Regions from separate parts of the Providencia sp. UF-224 genome, predicted to be linked through region 1. Evidence: predicted binding sites of a transcription regulator. Region 1 holds the regulator's gene; each other region holds the start of a gene.
What was found. The regulator Fur, encoded in region 1, represses iron uptake genes when iron is present. The targets are predictions, from matches to a motif close to ATAATAATGAGAACNACTATCAA.
Positions count from the first base shown of each region.

Region 2: AC4IFO_RS07515 (TonB-dependent hemoglobin/transferrin/lactoferrin family receptor) is a predicted target of Fur. The motif match lies at 6,862-6,884, and genes of this name have one in related genera.
Region 3: AC4IFO_RS12695 (siderophore-interacting protein) is a predicted target of Fur. The motif match lies at 5,351-5,373, and genes of this name have one in related genera.

Region 1 is NZ_JBSICC010000005.1:55,442-63,588, reverse strand. It holds gene AC4IFO_RS06880 (UxaA family hydrolase) at 1-85, shown strand, start outside; gene ycaO (30S ribosomal protein S12 methylthiotransferase accessory factor YcaO) at 151-1,905, opposite strand; gene ansB (L-asparaginase 2) at 2,099-3,142, shown strand; gene chiP (chitoporin ChiP) at 3,676-5,073, shown strand; gene AC4IFO_RS06860 (bactofilin family protein) at 5,278-5,811, opposite strand; gene fur (ferric iron uptake transcriptional regulator) at 6,486-6,935, opposite strand; gene fldA (flavodoxin FldA) at 7,202-7,729, opposite strand; gene ybfE (LexA regulated protein) at 7,884-8,147, opposite strand, start outside.
Region 2 is NZ_JBSICC010000005.1:202,055-210,201, forward strand. It holds gene AC4IFO_RS07485 (ABC transporter permease) at 1-445, shown strand, start outside; gene AC4IFO_RS07490 (Bax inhibitor-1/YccA family protein) at 632-1,339, opposite strand; gene moaE (molybdopterin synthase catalytic subunit MoaE) at 1,474-1,926, opposite strand; gene moaD (molybdopterin synthase sulfur carrier subunit) at 1,929-2,174, opposite strand; gene moaC (cyclic pyranopterin monophosphate synthase MoaC) at 2,174-2,650, opposite strand; gene moaA (GTP 3',8-cyclase MoaA) at 2,678-3,658, opposite strand; molybdenum cofactor riboswitch at 3,648-3,788, opposite strand; gene AC4IFO_RS07515 (TonB-dependent hemoglobin/transferrin/lactoferrin family receptor) at 4,178-6,847, opposite strand; gene AC4IFO_RS07520 (FecR family protein) at 6,970-7,896, opposite strand; gene AC4IFO_RS07525 (RNA polymerase sigma factor) at 7,899-8,147, opposite strand, start outside.
Region 3 is NZ_JBSICC010000011.1:111,333-119,479, forward strand. It holds gene AC4IFO_RS12670 (threonine/serine exporter family protein) at 1-583, shown strand, start outside; gene AC4IFO_RS12675 (threonine/serine exporter) at 574-1,044, shown strand; partial or broken gene AC4IFO_RS12680 (endonuclease) at 1,344-2,297, shown strand; gene phoH (phosphate starvation-inducible protein PhoH) at 2,776-3,561, shown strand; gene zinT (metal-binding protein ZinT) at 3,638-4,291, opposite strand; gene AC4IFO_RS12695 (siderophore-interacting protein) at 4,477-5,316, opposite strand; gene AC4IFO_RS12700 (DUF2474 domain-containing protein) at 5,472-5,651, opposite strand; gene cydB (cytochrome d ubiquinol oxidase subunit II) at 5,608-6,618, opposite strand; gene AC4IFO_RS12710 (cytochrome ubiquinol oxidase subunit I) at 6,608-7,945, opposite strand.

The sequences.
Region 1 (8,147 bases):
AACGGCAAGTGGTGATTACCAAGTGAAAGCGGATCGTTTAGAGCAATTTGATTTCTTATTGTGGAAACGTTCCCTAGATTTATGATGTGTATAAATAGATAACGCGGTAAATGTTGACGGGAAAGGCTTCCCGTCAACATATGGGCTCAATTACCCGTTAGCACGTTTGGCTTTTTGCAGTTTCTCATAAGCTGCAAGCAGCGCTTGGTGAGCCGGTAGCGCTTTTAGCTCGTCATCGATTGACCACAGACCATAGAAGCAAGACTCACCCGCAACAGCGGCGGAAGCTGCATCGACAGCTTCTTGCCCATACATACGGACAAACGCATTGTAGTATTGCGCAGGGTTTCTTTCTTCTTCTTGCGATAATAGCAGCAATGTTTGCAAGCAGCGGTAGTAATTTGCACGTTCAGGGGTGAACACTGAACTGTTAAAGTCTTGCGTCCACTCAACCCATGCAAGGGCTTGCTCGAGGTCACCACCTGCAAGGGCTAACATCGATTTTAGCTCGCCGATGCGCAGGTTGCTCCAACCATTGTCTTTGCCAACAGCTAAGCCAAGCAGCTCACGTACACGGGTAAAATCGTCTAAACCGTCATCGTCCAATTGCTCAATCAGGGCAAGGTAGTCTTGTTTTTCCCATTGGCTATCCGGTAAACCGATGATGGTATCACGCAAGTAGGCGCCCATTGCGTTGTTCGCAATATGCAAATCTTCAACAGGGTAGATATCTGACATGCCCGGTACTAAAATGCGACATGCGTACACGCCTAAATGGTTATAATCCGCGATGTAAACTTCGGCATCTAAGGTATTGAAAATACGGATAAGCGTTGTAAATTCTTCCTGTGTCGTGCCTTTGAAGCTCCAATCAGCAAATTCATAATCCGCATCATCTTTGAACAGATCCCAGCTGATTAAACCGCTTGAATCAATAAAGTGAGTTTCAAGGTTAGTGTGTTCAGCGACTTCTTCATCATCAAAAGTCGGTGCATTAAAGACGTCTAAGTCTTTTAAGCCGCGCCCTTGCAATAATTCAGTGACGGTACGCTCAAGGGCAACACCAAAGTCAGGGTGTGCGCCGAATGACGCGAAGCAAGTGCCATTTTGCGGATTAAATAGCACCACGCAAATGACAGGGTATTTTCCACCTAATGACGCGTCGTAGCAGAAAATTGGGAAGCCTTCTTTTTCAAGGGTATCAATCGCTTCCACTACGCTTGGGTAACGCGCCATCACATCTGCTGGGATCGCCGGTAAGCTGATGCTTTCCGCGATAATTTTGTTTTTCACAAAGCGTTCAAATACTTCAGAAAGCCCTTGTACACGCGCTTCGTTTGCGGTGTTACCTGCGGACATACCGTTAGAAACGTATAAGTTCCCAACAATATTCATAGGAATATAGACGGTTTTGTCATCAGACTGGCGTGTAAATGGCAGGGCACAAATGCCGCGTTCTTCATTGCCGGATTGCAGGTCAATGAGCTGGCTTGCAGCCAATGCCTCATCAGGGTCATAGAACTTAATCAAACGACTGTCTAACAAGCCTTCAGGCAGGCTGTCATCTTCTGTGAGTGGGAACCATTTTTCATTTGGATAGTGGACAAAGTCACCTTCAGAGATGGATTTACCCAAGTAGAAATCAGCAAAGAAGTAGTTAGTCGATAAACGTTCGAAATACTCTCCAAGGGCAGAGGCTAACGCGGCTTTCTTGCTCGCACCTTTACCATTGGTAAAACAAAGAGGGCACTCTTTATCGCGAATATGTACTGACCAAACGTTTGGTACAGGGTTTAACCATGACGCTTCTTCAATATCAAACCCCAATTTTTGTAATTTGGTTTGGAATGCATCAATGGAGTCTTCAAGAGCGGCGTCTTTGCCGGGGATAAATGTTTGGCTCATTGTCAGTCACTTGTGAATAGAGTGTGTCAAACGGGCTATCATACGGATTTTTGTCTCAACCTCACGCTTTTTATTCATTCATAGATAAATCATCTTAAAACTCATTATTTATCCTAAAATAATTATATAGATCACAATAAATTCAGCATAATTCCACATAATAACTGAAGTTTATTAATGAAAGGAAAATAGGATGAAAAACAGAAATAAAGCGCTGCTCGCGACACTGGTTTCACTGTTTGCCGTATCTGCTATCGCTCAGCCGAATATTACGGTATTGGCAACGGGGGGAACCATTGCTGGGGGCGGGGATTCAGCAACGTCTTCTAGCTATCAAGCGGGTAAAGTGGGTATTGATGCGTTAATTAATGCAGTGCCAGAAACCAAGAAAATCGCCAATTTAAGTGGTGAGCAGTTGGTGAATATCGGCTCGCAAGATATGAATGACCAAGTTTGGTTGACGTTGGCGAAAAAAATAAATCAGGACTGCGATAAAACTGACGGATTTGTGATCACTCACGGAACAGATACGCTAGAAGAAACGGCCTTTTTCCTTGATTTAACAACCTATTGTAAGAAACCTATTGTGTTAGTCGGGGCGATGCGCCCATCAACTGCACTGGGCGCGGATGGCCCGCTAAATTTGTATAACGCAGTGGTACTTGCAACGGATAAATCAGCAGGTGACCGTGGCGTACTCATGGCGATGAACGATAAAGTGGTTCAAGGCCGTAATGTGATGAAAATGAGCACAACAGAAGTACAGGCATTTGATGCGGTTAACGCAGGTGCTGAGGGCTTTATTCACGATGGCAAAGTGACCTATTTCCAAGCCCCTCAGCCACGTGGTGACAAAGCTGCATTCGATGTGAGTAAGTTAGAGAAATTACCCGCGGTGGGTATCGTTTATAACTATGCCAATGCATCCGCTGCTCCTGTTAAAGCATTGAGAGAGGAAGGCGTAGAGGGGATTGTCAGTGCGGGAGTTGGTAACGGCAACATGTATAAAACGGTATTTGATGTATTAGCGAAGGCAGCAAAAGAGGATGTGGTTGTGGTACGTGCAAGTCGCGTTCCAACAGGCTATACCACTCGTAATGCCGAGGTTGATGATAATTTATATGGTTTTGTGGCATCGGAAAGATTAAATCCGCAAAAAGCTCGCGTGTTATTACAGTTAGCGTTAACTGAAACGAAAGATCCGCAGAAAATTCAGGCAATGTTTGAGAAATATTAAACTGAATGTGTTTTAGTCGTTAATGTAGCGGGAGGCAGTTTTCTGTCTCCCGTTAATTTTATGGTAATTCACCATAAACAAGAAATGAAAATATTTTTCAGTAAATTGAAGCATGTTCGTAAAATTGAGGCGAATTTTTGGGGCAAACTCAATATTTAATGTCAATGTGGTGATAGGCTACGCAAAATTACGGCATTATTGGAAAATTTAAATCACTAATTAGCAATTTATTTGTTTTAATCTAATTCAAATGAATCGTAAGGCCTCTTTTATTTCTTTATTAAATCAATTGGTTGAATCTCACCCTGTGAAAAAACATCATGTGTGATAATGACGGTTAATTAAAATTAATGTGTCGTCGATCATATTTTGGCAACAAAGCCAGTATCTGTGTTGATAATTCGCGTCGCAAAAAATAGGCTAATCACATCACAAATAACATAAGTTATTGTGAATATTTAGATTTAAATGGAAAGTTAAATCGTATTTCGGCCGAAAAAATAAAACATAAAAAATATTAGAGGAATACAAGAATGGTTAATAAACATGTCAATACTGGCAGGAAGTTGCTCGTCTTAAAAATCGCCATCGCGATGCTGCCTATCGCGTATCAGCCAATGACTCACGCAGAACAATTCCTTGAAGATTCAAAACTCACAGGTGGACTTTATTACTGGCAAAGGGATCGTTCTCGTAAGGATTTAGACCCAAATAGCGATAAATATAAAAAGTATGCAGATAATCTTAAACACTCAACATTCAATGCCAGCCTAGACTTTTCATCTGGCTATTTTCAAGATGTTATCGGTTTGGATTTAGCGGGTTTTACCGCTATTGAATTATCAAACAGTGGCCCTGCTGCACCCAATGAAATTGGTTTTAGTGACGCCAAATCACGTTGGGATGAAAAATGGACTGGCGACCGTAGTGGTGTAACGTTTTATAAAGCGGCGGCGAAACTAAAATATGGTCCTTTCTGGGGGAGAGGGGGCTATATTCAGCCTACGGGACAAACGTTATTAGCTTCACACTGGAGTTACATGCCGGGGACTTATCGTGGTTTGGAAGTCGGTGGTGTATTTGATTTTGAGCAAAATGGTGAGTTAAGCATGTCCTATATGTGGACAGACCGTTATAAAGCACCATGGTATCGCTCAATGTATGATTTCCGTGAAGCCGATGGCAAAACTGGGATCAGCTATTTGCATTCCATTGGGTTTAAATATGATTTTAAAAATAACTTAGTGCTAGAAGGGGCTTATGGTCAAGCAAAAGACTATATGGATCAGTATTTTGCTAAAATTTCGTATGCTGTGCCTGTTGCTGAACGCGATTTGCGTCTCTCATATCAATTTTATGGTTCTAAAGATAAAGTTTCTGATGGCGGTGTCAATGACGTTTATGATGGCTTAGCATGGTTGCAAGCGATGACATTAGGCTATACCTATGAACAGTTTGATTTTAAAGTTGAGGGAACCTATGTTAAAGCGGAAGGTAATCAAGGCTACTTCTTGCAACGTATGACGCCGGGCTGGGCGACATCCAATGGGCGTATGGATATTTGGTGGGATGGTCGTTCAGACTGGAACGCCAACAATGAAAAAGCATTATATGCAGGTGTGATGTACGACCTTAAAAATTGGGATCTCGCAGGCTGGAAAGTGGGTACATCCTATATTTATGGTTGGGATGCAAAGCCAAGCACAAATACCCAATATGCCCAAGATGTGCGTTTAAAAGAAAGTGCATGGAACTTTGATATTCTATATACCGTTCAAACTGGCCGAGCAAAAGATACGCTCTTTAAATTACACTTTACCAAATATGATAACCATACCGATATTCCTAGCTATGGTGGTGGTTATGGAAATATCTTCCAAGATGAAAAAGATATTAAGTTTATGGTGATGATGCCATTTACGGTTTTTTAATGAATTAAATAAATAGTGGTTACCATTGAAATAAATATGATGGTAACCGACTAAAACACACATAGCATATATACGTAGTTTCAAATGGCCTAATAAAATAAGAAAATATACTTATATTGCGAGTTTGAAAATTAAAAATAAGGTGGATTACATTCACCTTATTTTTATTATTTAGTCATTATCCTAGTGCAGAAAAACAAATTTTTATAACGAAGCAATTCCTTTATCACCTTCATTATTGATGATAGGTGCATCATGTTTTACTTTATCTTTTAATTGCGTGACTTTATCTGTATGAGTAACACTATTTTTGACTTTAGCTTGTCCAGAAAGGATGCCACCTTTTTTAATCGATAAACTGCTGTAGTGAATCGTTCCATGGACTTCGCCGTTATTTTCAATGCTAATGGATTCAGAGGTGCATTCACCTTCAACTCGACCATTAATAATCAACTCTTTACAAATAATATTACCCGTCACTTGGCCATTTAGCATAACTTTAACGGTATTATCTTTTCCTGTAATGTTACCAACGACTTTGCCATAAATGTGGACCTGCTCATTAGAGGTAATATTACCTTCAAACATCACATCCCTCGAAATTATCGTATTCGATTTTTCTTCACTAAGGGTTGGCGTTGATATCGTAACGTGTTCTTCTATCTTAGAAGTAATTTCAGGTTCACGAATGGTAGGGGTTTCTTCAGGGGTTTGTTTGTTTTGTCTTTTGGTGAACATTTTACTTACCTTTTTTTGATTGAAGTATAAGATCAAGAACAGAATTGATAATACAAATGAAAATAAGGTGATGGCTGTATGACGAAAAAACCATCCTATTAAAGTAAGAAACCAGAAGAAAAAACTAGTATTAATAAAAAGATATGTTTTTTTCATCAGTTAATCTCTTACGAAGTACGAGAACAATCCAAATAAGTCTAGCTAAAAATATACAAATTACATCATATAGTTGTAATTTAACTTTTTTATTACACTTAAATTGTTTATTAAATTAAAAAAAGTAAAACTATATAGCAATATACTGAACTTATTTTAGACGTTAATTAGATAAACTATATGACAGTGATATGAAAAAAAGATGCAAGGTATATTTTAGATAACGTTATGCATCACTATGATATCATTGTAAATATTCTCAAATAGAGAAGGTGTGTTCATCCGTCAAACAATATAAAGGATTTGAAGTGAATTGCAACTTATTATAGAACACTTCAATATTTCACCTTAACGACATATTTTAGTGATAAATATAAAGTAAATGAAAGAAATTATGGATATTCTCACTGAGAATGCTTAATTTATCGGTGGATGGATACAATAAAAAAGCCCGATAATGGTGGTTATCAGGCTTTTGAAGAATGGGTCACCATCAAAATATGATGGTGATTAATTTATTACTCTTTTGCTTCGTGTGCGTCAGCGTTATCGCGGCAATCACCATCAGCGCAGTGGCCATATAAGTACAAACTGTGGTTAGACAGCTTAATACCGTGACGTGCGGCGATATTTTTTTGGCGAGTTTCAATCGATTCATCAGTAAACTCAATCACTTTACCACAATCTAAGCAAATTAAGTGGTCATGGTGATGCTGCTGAGTTAATTCGAATACGGATTTTCCACCCTCGAAATTATGGCGCGTAACGATACCTGCATCATCAAACTGGTTCAATACACGGTATACAGTCGCTAGCCCGATCTCTTCGCCCATATCAATCAGCTTTTTATAGAGATCTTCCGCACTGACGTGGTGGCACTCAGGCTCCTGAAGTACTTCCAAAATCTTAAGTCTTGGAAGAGTGACTTTGAGTCCAGCATTTTTCAATGCTTTATTGTTGTCTGTCATGCGGGTTTGTCCTGTATCTTAAATCATAAATTTAACAATAATGAGACATTTTTAACATAAATCCAGTTGTCTTCTAAACTGATTTACAATTATAGGCATGGAAAATAAAAATAGAAACCATGCATTGTCTCATTATTTTGATAATCTCTTATAAGTCTATCCAATTAGGATATTTAATCGATTATTTTAGACCGAATGACGTTCCGCGATGGTGCATTTTGAGCGGAAAGGAATTCGGCCTAAGCGTAACACTTGTTTTTAATCGACTAGCCAAGAATTTCAGCTAATGACATCTCTTCAGAGATTTGTTTGACCCATGCATCCACTCGTTCATCTGTTAACTCCGGTTGGCGATCTTCATCAATCGCTAATCCGATAAAGTGGTTGTCATCTGCCATACCTTTTGAAACTTCGAAGTGGTAGCCTTCGGTTGGCCAGTGCCCAACAATCACCGCACCTCTTGGTTCGATGATATCGCGAATAGTCCCCATCGCATCACAGAAGTATTCTGCATAGTCTTCTTGGTCTCCACAGCCAAAGAGAGCGACGAGTTTACCTTCAAAATCAATTTCTTCTAATGTTGGGAAAAAGTCATCCCAATCACATTGTGCTTCGCCGTAGTACCAAGTTGGAATACCAAGAAGTAGAATGTCAAAAGCTTCAATGTCTTCTTTGCTGCACTTTGCAATGTCATGAACTTCTGCTACGTCTTTGCCTAATCTTTCTTGGATCATTTTGGCAATATTTTCTGTGTTACCTGTATCACTTCCGAAGAAAATACCGATGACTGCCATAAACTGATTAACCTCTTGTTTTTCTAAGAGAGAAAGAAGGAGTGTCTCAACTTCTAGAACTCATTTAGAACGAAAATAAATAGAATTTTATGCCTTATTCTGGCGAAAAAACTTTTATAAGTCTGTCAAATTTGTGTGATTTACTAAGATAGCGTTACTTGAGTATTGTCTCATCAACTTGTTGAAGTTGTGACATCAAAATTTCTTCTATTAATTCACTACGGCTTATATTTTTTTCTTCAGCTAACTGATTCAGTACAGCAACAGCTTCTTCGTTTAGTTTAAGTTCAACTCGGCGCAATCCATTCACTTTATCGCGTTTTAATTGATTGCGTTTGTTGATCCTTAATTGTTCATCCCGTGATAGTGGGCTTGTCTTAGGTCGCCCAGGCCTTCGTTCCTCAGCGAACAAATCCAG
Region 2 (8,147 bases), 150 kb from region 1:
TAAAGCAGTACCTGCGTTAATTGTGGCGACAGCCCAAGCAAGCCTTGTGTTGGTTATCGGCATTTTTTGTTACCAGATCCCGTTTGCAGGTTCACTGCTACTGTTCTATGCCACGATGCTATTTTATGGTTTGTCATTAGTGGGGTTTGGCTTATTAATTTCAGCCCTTTGCTCGACGCAACAACAAGCCTTCATTGGTGTGTTTGTGTTTATGATGCCAGCTGTACTGCTATCTGGTTATATATCCCCAGTCGAGAACATGCCTGTTTGGCTGCAAGATATCACTTGGGTTAACCCTATTCGCCACTTTACTGAAATCACTAAACAAATCTACTTAAAAGACGCTGATTTTTCGGTGATTTTCCAAAGTTTATGGCCATTACTGATTATCGCTATCATCACCAGTTCTGCAGCGTATTATCTCTTTAGAAAGAAAATTGCCTAATGCCGTTATTAAGGTGAATAGATTTAGCGTTGTAAAGCACTTAACTAAACCCTGAATTAGCGAGTAAATAATAATCAAATTATATTTTTTGGTACGATTACCATGAAAAAACCCTTGCTACCGAAGCAACAAGGGTTTTGAATTTTACTGGTTAAAACATTCAACTAATGAATGCGTTACTCGCAATTAGCGACGGTCACCGAAAATACGCAGTAACATCAGGAACAGGTTGATGAAGTCTAAGTATAGAGACAACGCACCCATGATGGAGTATTTACGCATTGTTTCTCTGTCATCTTCATTAATTTGTGAGCCCATTTCTTTCAGTTTTTGTGTGTCATAAGCCGTCAACGCAGCAAACAGTAACACACCACCGTAAGTGATCACCCAGTACATCATTGTGCTTTGTAGCCAGATGTTAACTAAAGAAGCCACAACGATACCAATCAGTGCCATAAACAGAAAGTTACCCATTCCTGTTAAGCTGCGCTTAGTGGTGTAGCCGTAGAAGCTTAATGCACCAAACATGACCGCAGTGATAACAAAGGTGCTCGCAACAGATTCACCAGTATACGCCGCAAGAATGACAGAAATAGTTAAACCAGTTAGTAATGAATAGAGCATAAACATGCCCGTTGCCATCATTCCACTAATTCTTTGCAGTAAGAATGAAATTCCCATTACCAAACCCAGTTCAGCAATGATCATTCCAAAAAATAAAATTTTATTTGAGGCAATGGTGAACCACAAACCGCTGCTCACTGAATACCAAGCCACAAATGCTGTCAACAGTAGACCGACTGTCATCCAGCCGTAGACCTGAGACATAAATGCCTGAACGCCAGTTTCGGCCCTCTGGACAAGAGAATCATTACGTTGATCAAACTGACCCATGATGGTTACCCTTCCGCTAAAATAAAAATCGACACAGTAAAAATACTGCAATCGGAGAAAATTAACCAAAGTCTAACACATTATTATGACATTACCATTCGGCAAATTCGTATTTTTCGGAGGAAAAAGTGCGATTACCAGCGGTTTGCTGATGCTTCATCGCTATCTTTCGCTTCAACCCAGCGTTCGTTATCTGGCAAGGTCTCTTTTTTCCAAAACGGTGCTTTCGTCTTTAAGTAATCCATAATAAATTCAGCGGCTTGAAATGCTGCATTACGGTGTGCGCTCGTCACCCCAACAAATACGATTTCTTCCCCCGGCTGCAAAGTACCAATGCGGTGAATCACACTCACACGCTGCAAAGGCCAACGTTCTCTTGCCTCTATGACAATGTTTGCTAAGGCCTTTTCCGTCATTCCTGGATAATGCTCAAGGGTTAAGGCTGCGACACTATCACCAAGGTTGTGATTGCGAACTTTGCCAGTGAAAGTAACGACAGCGCCATCACTATCACACTTCGCAAGCCACTGATATTGTTCACCAACACTAAAATTGTGTGTTTGGACAGCAATATGGGTGTTTTCCATGATTATCCCCCTGTCACCGGTGGGAAAAAGGCCACTTCATCCCCTTCCACCAGAGGGTGTTCTAGGGAAACAAATGATTGATTAACTGCCGCCAGCAATTTGCCGTTTTCTAACGCCAGTGCCCAGCGATCACCTTTTTGTGACAGGGCAAGGCGTAGAGACTCAACCGTTTGATATTTTTCAGTTATTTCGAGTTTATCTGTTCCCACTAATTCGCGAACTTGTGCAAAGAATAATACGGTAATCATCATTCCACCTTAAAATGTCCAGATTTGCCGCCTGTTTTTTCTAACAAACGAACAGGGCCAATGACCATATCTTTTTGTACTGCTTTGCACATGTCATAGATGGTCAATGCCGCTACCGAGGCCGCCGTTAATGCTTCCATCTCCACCCCAGTTTTACCGGTTAGGCGGCAACATGTTTCGATACGAACACGGTTATGTGCTTGTTCTGCTTCAAGGGTGACTTCCACTTTAGTTAACAACAGTGGATGGCATAATGGAATTAACTGCCATGTATTTTTAGCGGCTTGGATGCCTGCAATACGTGCCGTTGCAAACACATCCCCTTTATGGTGGCTGCCATCAACAATCATGGCTAAGGTTTCGGGGGTCATGGTGACATAAGCTTCTGCACGAGCTTCACGGACAGTTTCAGCTTTGGCTGAAACATCAACCATATGCGCCTCGCCCGACGCATTGAGGTGAGTCAGTTGGGACATATTTTCTCCTGAAAATCTGAAAAAGAGTTAACCGCCAATAACGGATAAATTAGGGGTAATGCCACTATCACCCATATGTAGAAAGTGCGTTTCGCGCTTGTGGTGCAAACCACGTTGTATCCGCGCTTTTAGTGCTTCGTTTTGGTTATCGTCCCCTAACAAATCACGTAGAGGAATGCCATTTTCACCAAATAGGCACAAATGGAGGTTGCCTAAAGAAGACACGCGAAGGCGATTGCAGCTTTGGCAAAAGTCTTTTTCATACGGCATGATAAGACCGATTTCACCTTGGTAATCAGGGTGACTAAAAACTTGAGCAGGACCATCATTGCGTGACCGAGGAAGTCGATACCAACCTTCTTCAATTAAACGGTCGCGAATGGTTTCGCCAGAAACATGAAAACGCTGGAAAACATCACTGCCATCCCCTGTTTCCATTAATTCAATAAAACGCAGTTGAATTGGGCGGTGCTTAATCCAATTTAGGAATGACTTCAGCCCGATATCGTTGACATTTTTCATCAGCACAGCGTTGACTTTCACTTTTTCAAAACCAGCCTCAAACGCAGCATCAATTCCTTTCATCACTTGGAAGAATTTGTCTTGCCCAGTGATTGCAGCAAACTGACGTGGATCTAAGCTGTCCACGCTGACGTTAATCGCATTTAGACCTGCATCTTTCCATGCTTGAACGTCTCTCGCCATGCGATAACCGTTAGTGGTCACTGCAATTTTTTTGATCGCGGCATTTTCATGAATTGCGGCAATGATTTCACTGAAATCTTTGCGCATGGTAGGCTCACCACCTGTGATGCGAACTTTTTCTGTGCCTAATTCAGCGAATGCGCTGCTGACACGGCGAATTTCATCCAGTGTGAGGAATTCATGGCGGCCACTTGGCTGATAACCATTAGGTAGACAGTATGTGCAACGGAAGTTGCAAACATCTGTTATAGAAAGCCGAAGATAGTAAAATTTTCGGTCAAATTGATCGACGAGTTGCTGCATAATCACACCTTTCCAAATACGGGAGATGCAGACATTTCTATCTTGCACCCTGGTGGCTCTAAGGCCACGGCCAGAGCATCATATTTGTGGAAACAAACTTAGACGCAAAGGCTAGGAGTTTTATTTGGAACAAAGCCGCTAATTTAATAACGAAAACAGGCCACTTTGTTCACTTAATTTCTGTAAGGATTCTAGCGTATAGAATATGAAAAAGCGAATCAGAATTCGGTATATAATATAATATACAACGACTTACAGAACATCAGCGGTAATCTCCGAAGCTCTTATTATCATAGACAATTTTCTTAAAAATAGCCTAGTCACAGATACAATTTCACTTTAAATGATTAACATCTCTTATTATTTAATTAAACATTTCTTGATATAGATCTAAAATGGGGAGCAAGCTCCCCATCCTATTGTTTCCGTTATAAATATTGTTACCAATCGCTTCGTATTTCTCGCTAAGCATTATGCCAATCAAAAGCGAACGCCTATGCTCCAACTAATTGAACGTATTTAGAAACGGTACTCAACCCCGCCAGATATCGTCCTTCCACGTCCTAGCGTGTTCGCTAAGCTTTCTCCGTAGCTCACCACATAGGCCCGATTGGTTAAGTTCTCCACATTCCCGCGGATAATTAAATTATCGGTAATTGAATAACTTGCGTATAAATCCACAAGGGTATACTTCGGCCAATCCGCTAAATATGGGTAATTTGATTGTGCGGAATAGTCTTGGAAGCCGGGGGTAAAACGGATAACCATTCCACCATCCAATTTTCTATCAAAGGCACGTCCACCAAGTGTGAATGACCCTCTGTCACCGGGCAGGTTTGCTGCGCTACCAAAGATGGAGCCGCTATCACAGTTCACATAATTGTTTGCTTGCTCATCAGATTCTGCGTACCAATTACCAGGCCCCACACCTTCTGGGAATTTCAAGACGCCACCTAACCACGCACGGTTAGCACAGAATTTATTTTTGCCAATCATATGAGTGAACGTTAAATCGGCATACACAAACCCTGCATCATAGTTGAGTTGGTATTCAAACCCTCTAAAACGTGTCGTATTTAAGTTATTGCTGTACGCAGCATTTCCAATACTTGGGTTAACCAATCCTGGCTTAGTTCGGTTAATAGAAAGGTTGATGTAGTTATCAACTCGCGTATCAAAATAAGCCACTTTAGCCAATAGTCGGTCTTCTTCGAGCACCAGTTGCGGGTAATTCAGGTTCATCCCGACTTCCCACGCATTCGAACGTTCTGCTTTCAAAAATGGGTTAGGATACTGTGTTGAGGAGCTGTGAGCACTGCCCGTGGTGAGTGTTTCAGTGATCGCAGGCGGACGCCACGAACGGCCATAACTGGTAAAGAACTCCATCCATTCAACGCCGGGACGGATAGCCAGTCGAGCGTTGGGTGAAAACGCTCCTTCTGATTTATCAACATTCCAATGCTCTGTGTACATCGTGCTAGGGCAATCACGTAACCGCCTGCCCGTACATGGGTTTTCTTTGGTATAGGGAAAGATGGGATAACGCATACTGGTTTGCCCTTTAAGGGTATAGTAGTCGTAACGCACTCCCCCTTCGACGGTCAGCCAGTCATCATATTCATATGTTAAATTAGTAAACAGAGAGCTCAACGTGCGTTTTCCATCCGGTGTCACTCCTGATGCGGCTTCACGCGTTGATGAGCTACTGGCTTTATCTTGGAAAGTTTCAAAACCATAATGCGCTTTTACTACATTATTAGGATTAAATTCAACCTCTGAATGATTTTCGAGTTGTAACCCGAGTGTTTTAACCCGAGTATCCATCTGGTAGCCATTATTAAAAACAGGGCTGGTTGAATAAGTTTCCGTGTCGTCCTTCGTATCGACAAAATATACTTTCCCTTTAAATTCAGTGCTCCATGGGCTGTCACTAAATTGTGTATAATCAAGAGAGTAATTCTGAGTTGTCACATCACTAAATCCACTACTTTTCCACCCAAGCTTGTACGGCCATGTTTGCGTCAAATTGGTCAACGTTCCTGCATTAGGGGTTGCCACTTTGGTTTCTAAATAATTGAATTGTAAACGTTGTGACTCACTGAGATTCCAGCCTGCTTTCGCCAGATAGGACGTCATTTGGTAATTGCTATCGTTAATTCGGCTATGTTTTAAACCACGTACTAATTCGTCATAATGCCCCGTTTCATTGTTAACACGGATATCACCAATACTGCCGTGCGTCCCCGGTTTATAGTCACCTAATCGACGTTCACTGGCGGCAAACAGTAAGTCCCCTTTTTCATTACCCAAGGCAAATGCGCTACTGCCGATAAAGTGAGTATTGTTTGTCCCTGTGCTTGCGTGTAATTTTCCACCAAATGTTTTATCTTTCGATAAAAAATCAGATGCATTTACCGTATTAAATGTGGCAACACCGCCGAGTGTTCCCCCACTCCCCATCCCACTACTATTTCCTTTTTGAATTTCAACGCCAGAAAGTAGCTCAGAATCAATATACATTGAACCGTTACGCTGCCCATGGCCGCTTTTTTGGAAGTTTTGCCGCATCCCATCAATATTCATATTCACACGCCCATAATCTTGGATCCCACGAATATTCACTGATAATGACGGGTCTTGTTGGCTAACACTGGAATACACGCCCGTCGTGAGTTCCAATACGTCAGCAATATGCTTCGGTGGCCTGTCTTCAATTTGCTTTTTACTGATCACACTCACCGATGAGGGGCTACTGTAAACCCAGTCCCCTTGCTGAATTTGGCTTGCAGTCACCGTAATATTATCTAGCTTGATGACTTTTTCACCCGCGGGGGAGTTAGTTACCCGATGAATAGAAATACGATTATTGTGTATTTGGTACTGAACTGGATTTGCACCAACAAGCTGCTGTAACCCTTCTTGCAAGGTTAACTGTCCTTTGATGCCTTGGCTTTTTAAGCCATTCATTTCTTGGCTATTAATAATAATTTCAACTTTTGCCTGCTGGGCAAATTGCAACAATACGCTCTCAAGTGAGCCGGCCCCTATCGAAAATGAAATTTTCTGCTGTGCGGCAGTTATTGGTTGATTCGCGTGTGCAATGTTAAACAATGAATATGCAGGTAGTGCCCCTAATACAAGGTAAACACAGAGTGAGGCTTTTTTATATTGGTGCTTTTTTTGAGTCATTTCCCATCCCTAAAATGATAATGGTAATAAAAATCATAATCACTTAGATTAAGACGCAGAAATGCAAGAAACCCGTAAAAAATAATTTAAATAATTGTGAAAAATAATAATGTTATTATCTATCAGTAGATTAATGTGAAGAATGGCACTTCATAAACCGAAAGCCCTTTTGATGACGCAAGGTGCTTAAGCCCGCTTTCTAGCGCGTTTATTTGCAATACGCCACTTAACCTCCCATCATTGTCATTGGCTAAAATAATAATTTGCTTTTTATGGTAACGGCTGATTTTAGCGGCGATCTCAGAAAGCGTTTGCTGTTGAAAAATAATCTGCCCCTCACGCCACCCTTCTGAATTCTGTTTGGCGAGAGGCAATATAGGGGAAATTTGCTGTTGGTATTGTGTAAAGTTGCCCGCTTTAACCACCACTTCTTGTCCTGATAATAGCGATATTTTAACGCTGTGCTGATAAACACTCACATCAACATTATCCCCTTCATTATCAATAGCAAACTCGGTTCCCAGTGCTTGCGTTACTCCATTTTTCGCCTTAACTTGAAAAGGACGAAGTTCACTGCCAGTGGTAGGTGCAACAGAGAAATAGGCGCGTCCTTGAAGCAAATTAACTTGCCGATATTGCCCGTCAAAAGCTAACTGTAATTGCGCACCACTATCGAGGTCAACTTGGCTACCATCGGGCAATGTAATGTGTTGAACCTCACCAATTTTGGCTTGGTAATCAATCTGTTCGTGATTTTCACTCCACCAAAGTAGCGTTGCCAAACCACACACTAATACACTAGCTGCAATGGTTTTTTTCAAATAACTATTTGCCGCTTTAATCGGTTTTATTCTTTTTTTAGGCTGTTGATGACAGGAAGTTAATGCCCAGATTTGCCTTGCACGGTAATAAGCATTTGCATGCTCTGTTGATGCGCTCACCCAGTGCTGGAACTCGCTATTTTCTTGCGCGTTTAGTTCTCTTTGTGTGGTTTTGATGACCCACATCGCTGCTGTATTTTCGATTTCAGATGGAGATGTTGGTTTCATGATTAATCCTTCCATTGATGAATCAGAACAGCCAATGCATTGGCTAAATGCTTTTCAACGGTACTGAGCGAAATATTCAACAATTGAGCTACTTCGGTTTGCGTCAATCCCTCTTCTCTGTGCAAACGAAAAATAGCCTGTGTTCTCTCAGGCAATGTTTGAATAATGGTTTGTATCTGGCTCAGTTGCTGCTCTCTGATTGCCGTTGCTTCAAGACTTTTTGTTTGTGCTGGTATTTCATGCCACTGCTC
Region 3 (8,147 bases), on a different contig from region 1:
CCGCTGCTTAACTTCAACACGACGCATTATCGACCGTGGCATTAATATGCATGTGGTGACAGAAGTGCAACATGCCGTGATACTAGTTGAACATCATTTATTAGACAGAAAACAGTTACAAAAGAAATTGTCTTCCATAAAACCCTTGCGTTACCCACGTTGGTTGATGGTGCTAATGGTTGCATTATCCTGCGCGTGCTTTAGTAAACTCAATGGTGGTGGTTGGGAAAGTGCTTTAATCACGTTCTTAGCCAGTGGTTGTGCGATGTATATCAGACAAGTTTTAACCTCTCATCAAATGAACCCATTGATTAACTTTTGTATTACTGCATTTGTGGCAACCTCTGTCTCGGGGTTATTACTCAAAATTCCTTATCTGGCAGTAACAGAAACGATTTCGATGGCGGCGAGTGTTTTGTTACTTGTGCCGGGATTTCCGTTGATTAATGCTGTTGCGGACATGTTTAAAGGGCACGTGAACACAGGCCTTGCACGCTGGACGATGGCGAGTTTACTCACGCTAGCAACCTGTATCGGTGTGGTGCTGGCGATGACTATCTGGAACTTAAAAGAATGGGCATAGAATTTCTGTTAACGTTGATTGAAAAAATGGTGTTAGCCGCTATTCCTGCGATTGGCTTTGCCATGGTGTTTAATGTCCCTGTGCGGGCACTTAAATATTGTGCTTTGCTCGGTGCGATTGGCTATGGCTCTAGAATGATTTTGATGGCGTTAGGGCTGCAAATTGAATGGGCCAGTTTCCTCGCCGCAATTCTTATTGGCATCATTGGCATCCAATGGTCGCGCTGGTGGTTAGCTCACCCAAAAGTGTTTACGGTCGCGGCGGTGATCCCCATGTTCCCCGGGATTAGTGCTTATGTGGCGATGATTTCAGTGGTGAAACTATCCCAGTTTGGTTATAGCCCTGAGTTAATTGAAGTTTTAGTGACAAATTTCTTAAAAGCCTCTTTCATTGTAGGCGCATTGTCTATCGGTATTTCATTACCCGGATTGTGGCTGTACCGAAAACGCCCAAGTGTTTGATATTCAATAAAACTTAAGTGGTATTTTTGCTTTATTAAGCAGATTGCCACTTGGTGTTATTAACGATAAAAACTAACATAACCTATTAAATTTGCAGAAATTCTGATGGCGTAATTATTTAATAAAAATAGGCAATCGCTGATACCATTAATGTTTTAATTTGATTAGAATATGCGATATTTTCTATATACATTAGGGTGTTAGAAATAACACTAACGTATCTATATTAATTTTTCGCTTATATTCTGATTAGTGGTGTTATTTTGAAACAGTCCAGTTTTTTGTATTTCTTCCGTTTTATTCTGCCTTTCTTTCTCTTTTTACCACTTTCTTTCTCTTTTGCGGTGCCTAGCTCATTTACGCAAGCGAAAGTGCTCAGCAAAACGCAAGTCTATTCCGATCAAAGCAAGCAAGGGGAAGGAACGATTTACTGCGGCTGCCAGTGGGAATGGGCAGGCAAAAGTGGTGGGCAAGTTGATTTAGCCTCTTGTGGTTATCAAGTACGTAAACAGCAAAGCCGTGCGGAACGTATTGAGTGGGAACATATTGTGCCTGCGTGGGTATTTGGTCATCAGCGCCAATGTTGGCAAAATGGCGGGCGTAAAAACTGCGTTTCGACAGATCCCGTTTTTGGTCGCATGGAGGCGGACTTGCATAATCTGGCACCTTCCATTGGTGAAGTGAATGGTGATCGAAGCAATTTTAGCTTTGGCCAATTATCGACAAATACACCTTATCCTTATGGAATGTGTCGTAGTCGTGTTGATTTTAAACAAAAGGTATTTGAGCCCCGCGATGAGGTAAAAGGGCAGGTTGCTCGTGTCTATTTCTATATGCATGACCGTTATAATTTGTCTATGTCACGTCAGCAGCAGCAACTCTTTATGGCATGGGATAAAAAATTCCCGCCAAACCAGTGGGAACGTACTCGTGATGAACGTATTGCCAACGTTATGGGGCACCATAATCCCTTTGTGACAGGGCAAAAACAGTGGAGCTTAAACCACAAGAATGGTGGCGAGGGAGTGAGATTTTCCCCAGTTTCAACGGTATCATCACCTAAGCAGCCTGAAAAATAAACTAACTTAGTCGATTCAGCTGAAGTTAAAGGTAATAAAAATTCTAAAAAGTATCATTTCTCCCATTGTTCGGGTTTTAAGACATTATCAGATAAAAATGCAGTTATGTTTACTAATGAAAATGCTGCCCAAGAAGCGGGTTATCACCTAGCGGGGAACTGTAAACCGCGTTAATAACAACGTAAGCGTCAACAATCGATTGATTGTTGACGCTTTTTTAGAGGGAAATTTGATATGACATATAAAACACAAAAATGTGTTAAAAAAATGTTGCTTTCTGAAAAAAATTAGCGCTATATTTAAGGTAAGTAAAAATTGCAATGAAAACAGCGCCTCACTGAGTCACAAAAAATATTGCAGTTTGTCATATTAGTGTCATACAGATTCATTAGTTTAACGGTATCGCTGTCACAGGAGAAACTAATGGGAAGTAAGTATTTGTTAACACGAGAACAAGACCGGTTAGCCTCCATCATGAAATTGTCATGGTGAGATGACTAACCGGTTTTTTTTATGGCCTGTTAAAAAGCAAGAGGGTTGAACCACATTACACTGTTTTATCGTTAACCAAGAGCTTGAAGGGAGCTCCTCTCTGTTCTGAATAGTTAGTCATCTGAAATTGACATCACTGATACCTGGAAGGGTTAATACTATGAGTAGACAGAAAGCTGCAACAAAAGCACGTCGTGAAATGAAACGCTCATCACGTAAAGAACGTTCTGGTCGGTTTGACATGAATAACGTTGCGTCCTTCGCTGAACTGACAGGCATTGAGCCTATCGGTATGGCAAAAGAGCGTCGTGATGGCTCACCAATCCTGCCACGAAATGAAGCTCAAAAGCTCTATATTAATTCGATTAAACACAAGCAGTTAATTTTTGCCAATGGTGAAGCGGGCTGTGGTAAAACCTTTATCAGCACTGCATTAGCCGCCGATGCATTGTTTAATAAAGATATCAGCAAGATCATTGTGACAAGGCCAGTTCTTCAGGCAGAAGAAGACCTCGGGTTTTTACCGGGGGATATGTCGGAAAAGTTTGCGCCGTACTTTCGACCTGTGTATGACGTTCTAGCAAAACGGTTAGGGAGTTCGTTCCTGCAATATTGTTTACGTCCTGAAATTGCGAAGGTAGAGATCGCGCCATTTGCCTATATGCGAGGCCGAACGTTTGAAAATGCCATTGTCATTTTAGATGAGGCGCAAAATGTTACGGTCACCCAAATGAAGATGTTTTTAACGCGTTTGGGGGAAAACGTCACGGTGATTGTGAATGGGGATGTGACCCAGTGCGACTTACCTAATGGGGTTCAATCGGGTCTTGCAGATGCGTTACAACGTTTCAGTAGTGATGAAATGGTCTCGATGGTGAACTTTACCATTGATGATTGTGTGAGATCGCAATTGTGCCATAAAGCGTTATTGGCCTATAACGACTAAATGATTTTCCTCGAGAGTAACGAACATATGCCCCATAAGTGATAGCTGGGGCATATTTTTTATTAATTACAGATGATTAATGGTACAGCATTTCGTGGACAATTTGCTCGTCAGTTAATGAATACGGGTAATAGGTTGGCCAGTTGTCTAATTGCCCCAATAGTTTCTCTTGTGACTCATTGCCCATATATAAGTGGAAATGCCCTGACGTTTGCGGCTCAATAATATGGTCGCTAAACTGAATATATTTTGGCGCTTTGGACTTAGCATCTTGGCATTCAAACAGGTAGCGAACGCCTTTTTTACCCGAAGTGTAATGTAAAATTTTATAGCCTGAATACGCATATTGGCAGCTATTGACGACACCGTTTTGAGTAAATTCAATCACGTTATTTTCGATGCCAATACTGTCAACATCTGTGGCGTAACCTTTTTTATAGTAAGCGCGGTATTCTTCAACGGTTTTATCTTTATTTTTCTGCGCTTTACTTTCTAAAACAGCATCCAACTTTCCATTTAATAATAAAGGATTAACTGACTCCCATACACCTTGCCAATCACTTAACGAACGGTCTTTGACATCAGAATCTTCAAAAATGCCTTTTGAAGCTTGAAGGGCTTTTTCTGATTGTGGGTGTGCGTGACTGTGTGAGCCGTGTGCAATAGCAGAAAAACTGCTAATGGCAAAAATGGCACTGAGCGCGGTATTTAATAATGTGTGTTTATGCACTGTCATTTCCTATTTTGATGATGTCTATTTTTATTATGTTATAACATAACATTTATCGCAATAAAAAAATGCGCAGGATAGGGGGATTCGATACAAATAAACGAAAAGGCGGGGCGGCAAGGAGTAGTGAGACGCTTATCAGCGATAACGCAACTGATAAGCGTTGAGGGTAATGTAAAACGGAATTAGTCGTCAGGATTATCCATTACTGCATGGCGTTCATGGTGATAACCTTCTTCATCATAGCCATGTCTCCAATAGGGGATCGCGTAGATATCATCGCGACCAAACCCTTTTTCACGGCGAACAAAACGACGTAAATCACGAATGATCTGGTCTTCACCTGCTATCCAAAATGCACAGTCAGTAGCCGGGATATCCCATGATTTAAATGCGCTAATTAATTCAGCGGTTTTGCTGATATCGCCACAAATCCAGATGATTTCAACCTGAGCAGGTTTTTTAAGTGGACGTACATCCGCTGGGTTATCCATGCGTAACACTACTTTTCCTTGGGCATCTGCTGGCATTTTTTCTAATAATGCGCCAATAGCGGGCAGTGAACTGGAGTCCCCCGCCATAAAATAGTGTTTTCGGCTTGGCAACAGTGGATCTGGGCCGCCAGGGTTAGTGATCCCCATCCAATGACCGGGTTTAGCATCACGGGCAAATAAATAGGCAGGCCCTGTCGCACCATCATGCATGGCAAATTCAATGTCGATTTCGCTAACGTCAGGGCGAATGGCTCTTACGGTATAGGTGCGCACAAATGGGCGAGGTTTATCTTCAGGCCAACTACGGCCTTCTTTACTGAGGATAGGCAGAGCCGGTTGGCTAGATAAGTCAGGGGCTAAAAAGATTTTTAAGTGTCCGCCTTCGCAGTCGGTTGGGTAGTCTGCAAGTTTTTCACCGGTGAAGGTGATGCTACGGATCGAGGGGCTGACATCAGTAATGGATTTAACTTGAATAAGCTGCGGTGGCGCCGGGCGGTAGATATTTTTTTCAACGGGTTGTTCAGTAGCCACGGACGGTCTCCTTCGTTAATGATAATTTTATTATTTGGTAATTATTATCATTATCATATCACGAATATTAATTATTTAACCATTTATATTCATCCTATCTGCCTCACATAAAACAAAAAAGTGCCTTAGGTATTAACATAAGGCACTTGAGTTATCTACTTCACTTTCATCCCAGCAGCGGTCATCATCAACTTAAATACGGAAGAGAAAGCAAACAGTGCTAACACACTTCCTAGCCAGATAATTGCCATCCAACCGAGTTTTTTCCACCAAGGGGAAGCCACTGCGGTATCAATGGTAGCCTTGGTCTGGGGTAATTTTTCCTCTGAAGACATAGTAACTCCAATAGGTATAAACCAAAATAACAGGAATAATGAATAACGCGCCCACTAACATAAAGCCTAAACTTTCAGAAGGGCCCGCTGCGTCACGGAAGCTAATTGCGGGTGGGATCAGAGTCGGCCAAATGCTGATCCCAAGGCCGGTAAAACCGAGGAAAATCAACATCAATGCGGACAAAAATGGCACACTGTCATGTTGCTGGCGCTTTGCGCTTTTTAAGATTAGCCATGTACAACCCAGAACCAATAATGGAACAGGCAAGAAGAAGAACAAGTTTGGCAGCGTGAACCAGCGGTCAAAAATGGCTTCATTAAGCATTGGTGTCCATAAACTAATAACCGCAATTACTGCAACCATCAATAAGGTTAATGGACGCAGAATGCGGTACATCGTGCGGCGTAGGTGCCCCTCTGTTTTCATGATTAGCCAGCCACAAGCCAGTAAGGCATATGCGACAACTAAGCCAAAACCACAAAATAGCGGGAAAGGGGCAAACCAATCAAAGTAGCCGCCCATAAAGGTGCGATTTTCTACGTGGAAACCTTGGATAAAGGCCCCCACGACAACGCCTTGAACGAACGTGGCAAAAATAGAACCCCAGATGAATGCGTGATCCCAATGGCGGCGGTGAGATTCGTCCGCCCGAAAGCGAAATTCAAATGCCACACCACGGAAAATCAAGGCTAATAGCATAAAGGTGAGTGGAATTGATAACGCATCTAACACAATGGCATAGGCAAGGGGGAATGCACCAAATAAGGCCGCACCACCGAGCACAAGCCACGTCTCGTTACCATCCCAAACGGGGGCAACGCTATTCATCATTAAGTCACGGTCTTGGCTATCTTTTAGGGCAGGATAGAGAATGCCAATCCCTAAATCGAACCCATCCATGACGATATACATCAACATACTAAATACGATGATGACAAACCAAATAAGAGGTAAATCAATGCCCATGAGCTGCGTCCTCCGCGATACCTTTACGAATTAATTTCATCATGTACATGTAGCCGATACCGAACACTCCACCGTAAACCACAAAGAAGGCGATTAAACTGATGCTCATGTGCATTTCACCGTGGGCGCTGACGGCATCTGAGGTGCGCTGCAAGCCATAGACCACCCAAGGTTGACGGCCAATTTCAGTGGTAAACCAGCCCGCTAAAATGGCAATTAATCCAGAGGGCGCCATGATGAACATAAAGCGCAGGAATGTTTTGGATTCATACAGATTTTTACGGTAACGCAGCCATAATCCCCAAACCCCAGCGGCTATCATTAATAAGCCTAAACCGACCATCACGCGGAATGACCAAAACACCATAAATACATTCGGTCGGTCTTCTGGTGCGTATTCTTTTAACGCAGGCACTTGTTTATCAATGCTGTGGGTTAAAATCAGGCTCGCAAGATACGGAATTTCGATGGCATATTCGGTTTTTTCTTTCTCTTGGTTTGGAATACCAAACAAAATAAGCGGTGTCGCTTCACCTGGTTTGTTTTCCCAGTGGCCTTCCATCGCAGCAACTTTAACCGGTTGATGTTTCAGTGTATTCAAACCGTGCGCATCACCGATTAACGCTTGGAGTGGGGCTAACACTAAAATCAACCACAGCGACATGGAAAACATTTTCTTCATCGCACTGGATTTGTTGCCTTTGAGTAAATGCCAAGCCGCAGAAGCACCAATAAAGAATGCCGCCGCAAGGAACGCTGCCGTGGTCATGTGCAATAAACGGTATGGGAAAGATGGGTTGAAAATGACCGCTAACCAATCAACGGGGACGATGCGGCCGTCGATGATTTCGAAGCCTTGTGGCGTTTGCATAAAACTGTTGGATGCCAAAATCCAGAAAGTGGAAATGATGGTACCCAATGCAACCATGCAGGTGGCAAAAAAGTGCAGTTTTTCACCCACGCGGTTCATGCCAAACAGCATGACGCCAAGGAAACCCGCTTCAAGGAAGAACGCGGTTAACACTTCATACGTGAGTAATGGACCCGTAATTCCGCCCGCAAAATCTGAAAAGAAACTCCAGTTGGTACCAAATTGGTATGCCATCACCAATCCAGATACCACGCCCATTCCGAAATTAACCGCAAAAACTTTGGTCCAAAAATGGAACAGTTTTATATAGTCTTCGTCACGTGTTTTTAGCCATAAGCCTTGTAGTACCGCAAGAAAACTTGCGAGACCAATCGTAATGGCTGGGAAAATAATATGGAACGAGACCGTAAACGCGAATTGTATACGGGCAAGTTCCAGCGCAGTTAGTCCAAACATATTGACCCCTGAGTGGATATGTTAATGGCACGCTGCATTTAAAGCCTTGGTGGTCACAATCGAGGCGCTTATCCCTAGCAAAAAAATTGCTCACACCGGAATGCTAATCATCGCAATCCGACTAAAAATGTTTTGTGCTTATAGTTAAAAAAAGTCAGGTGAATGTGTGGATAAGTAGAACATGAGACGATAAACTATAATA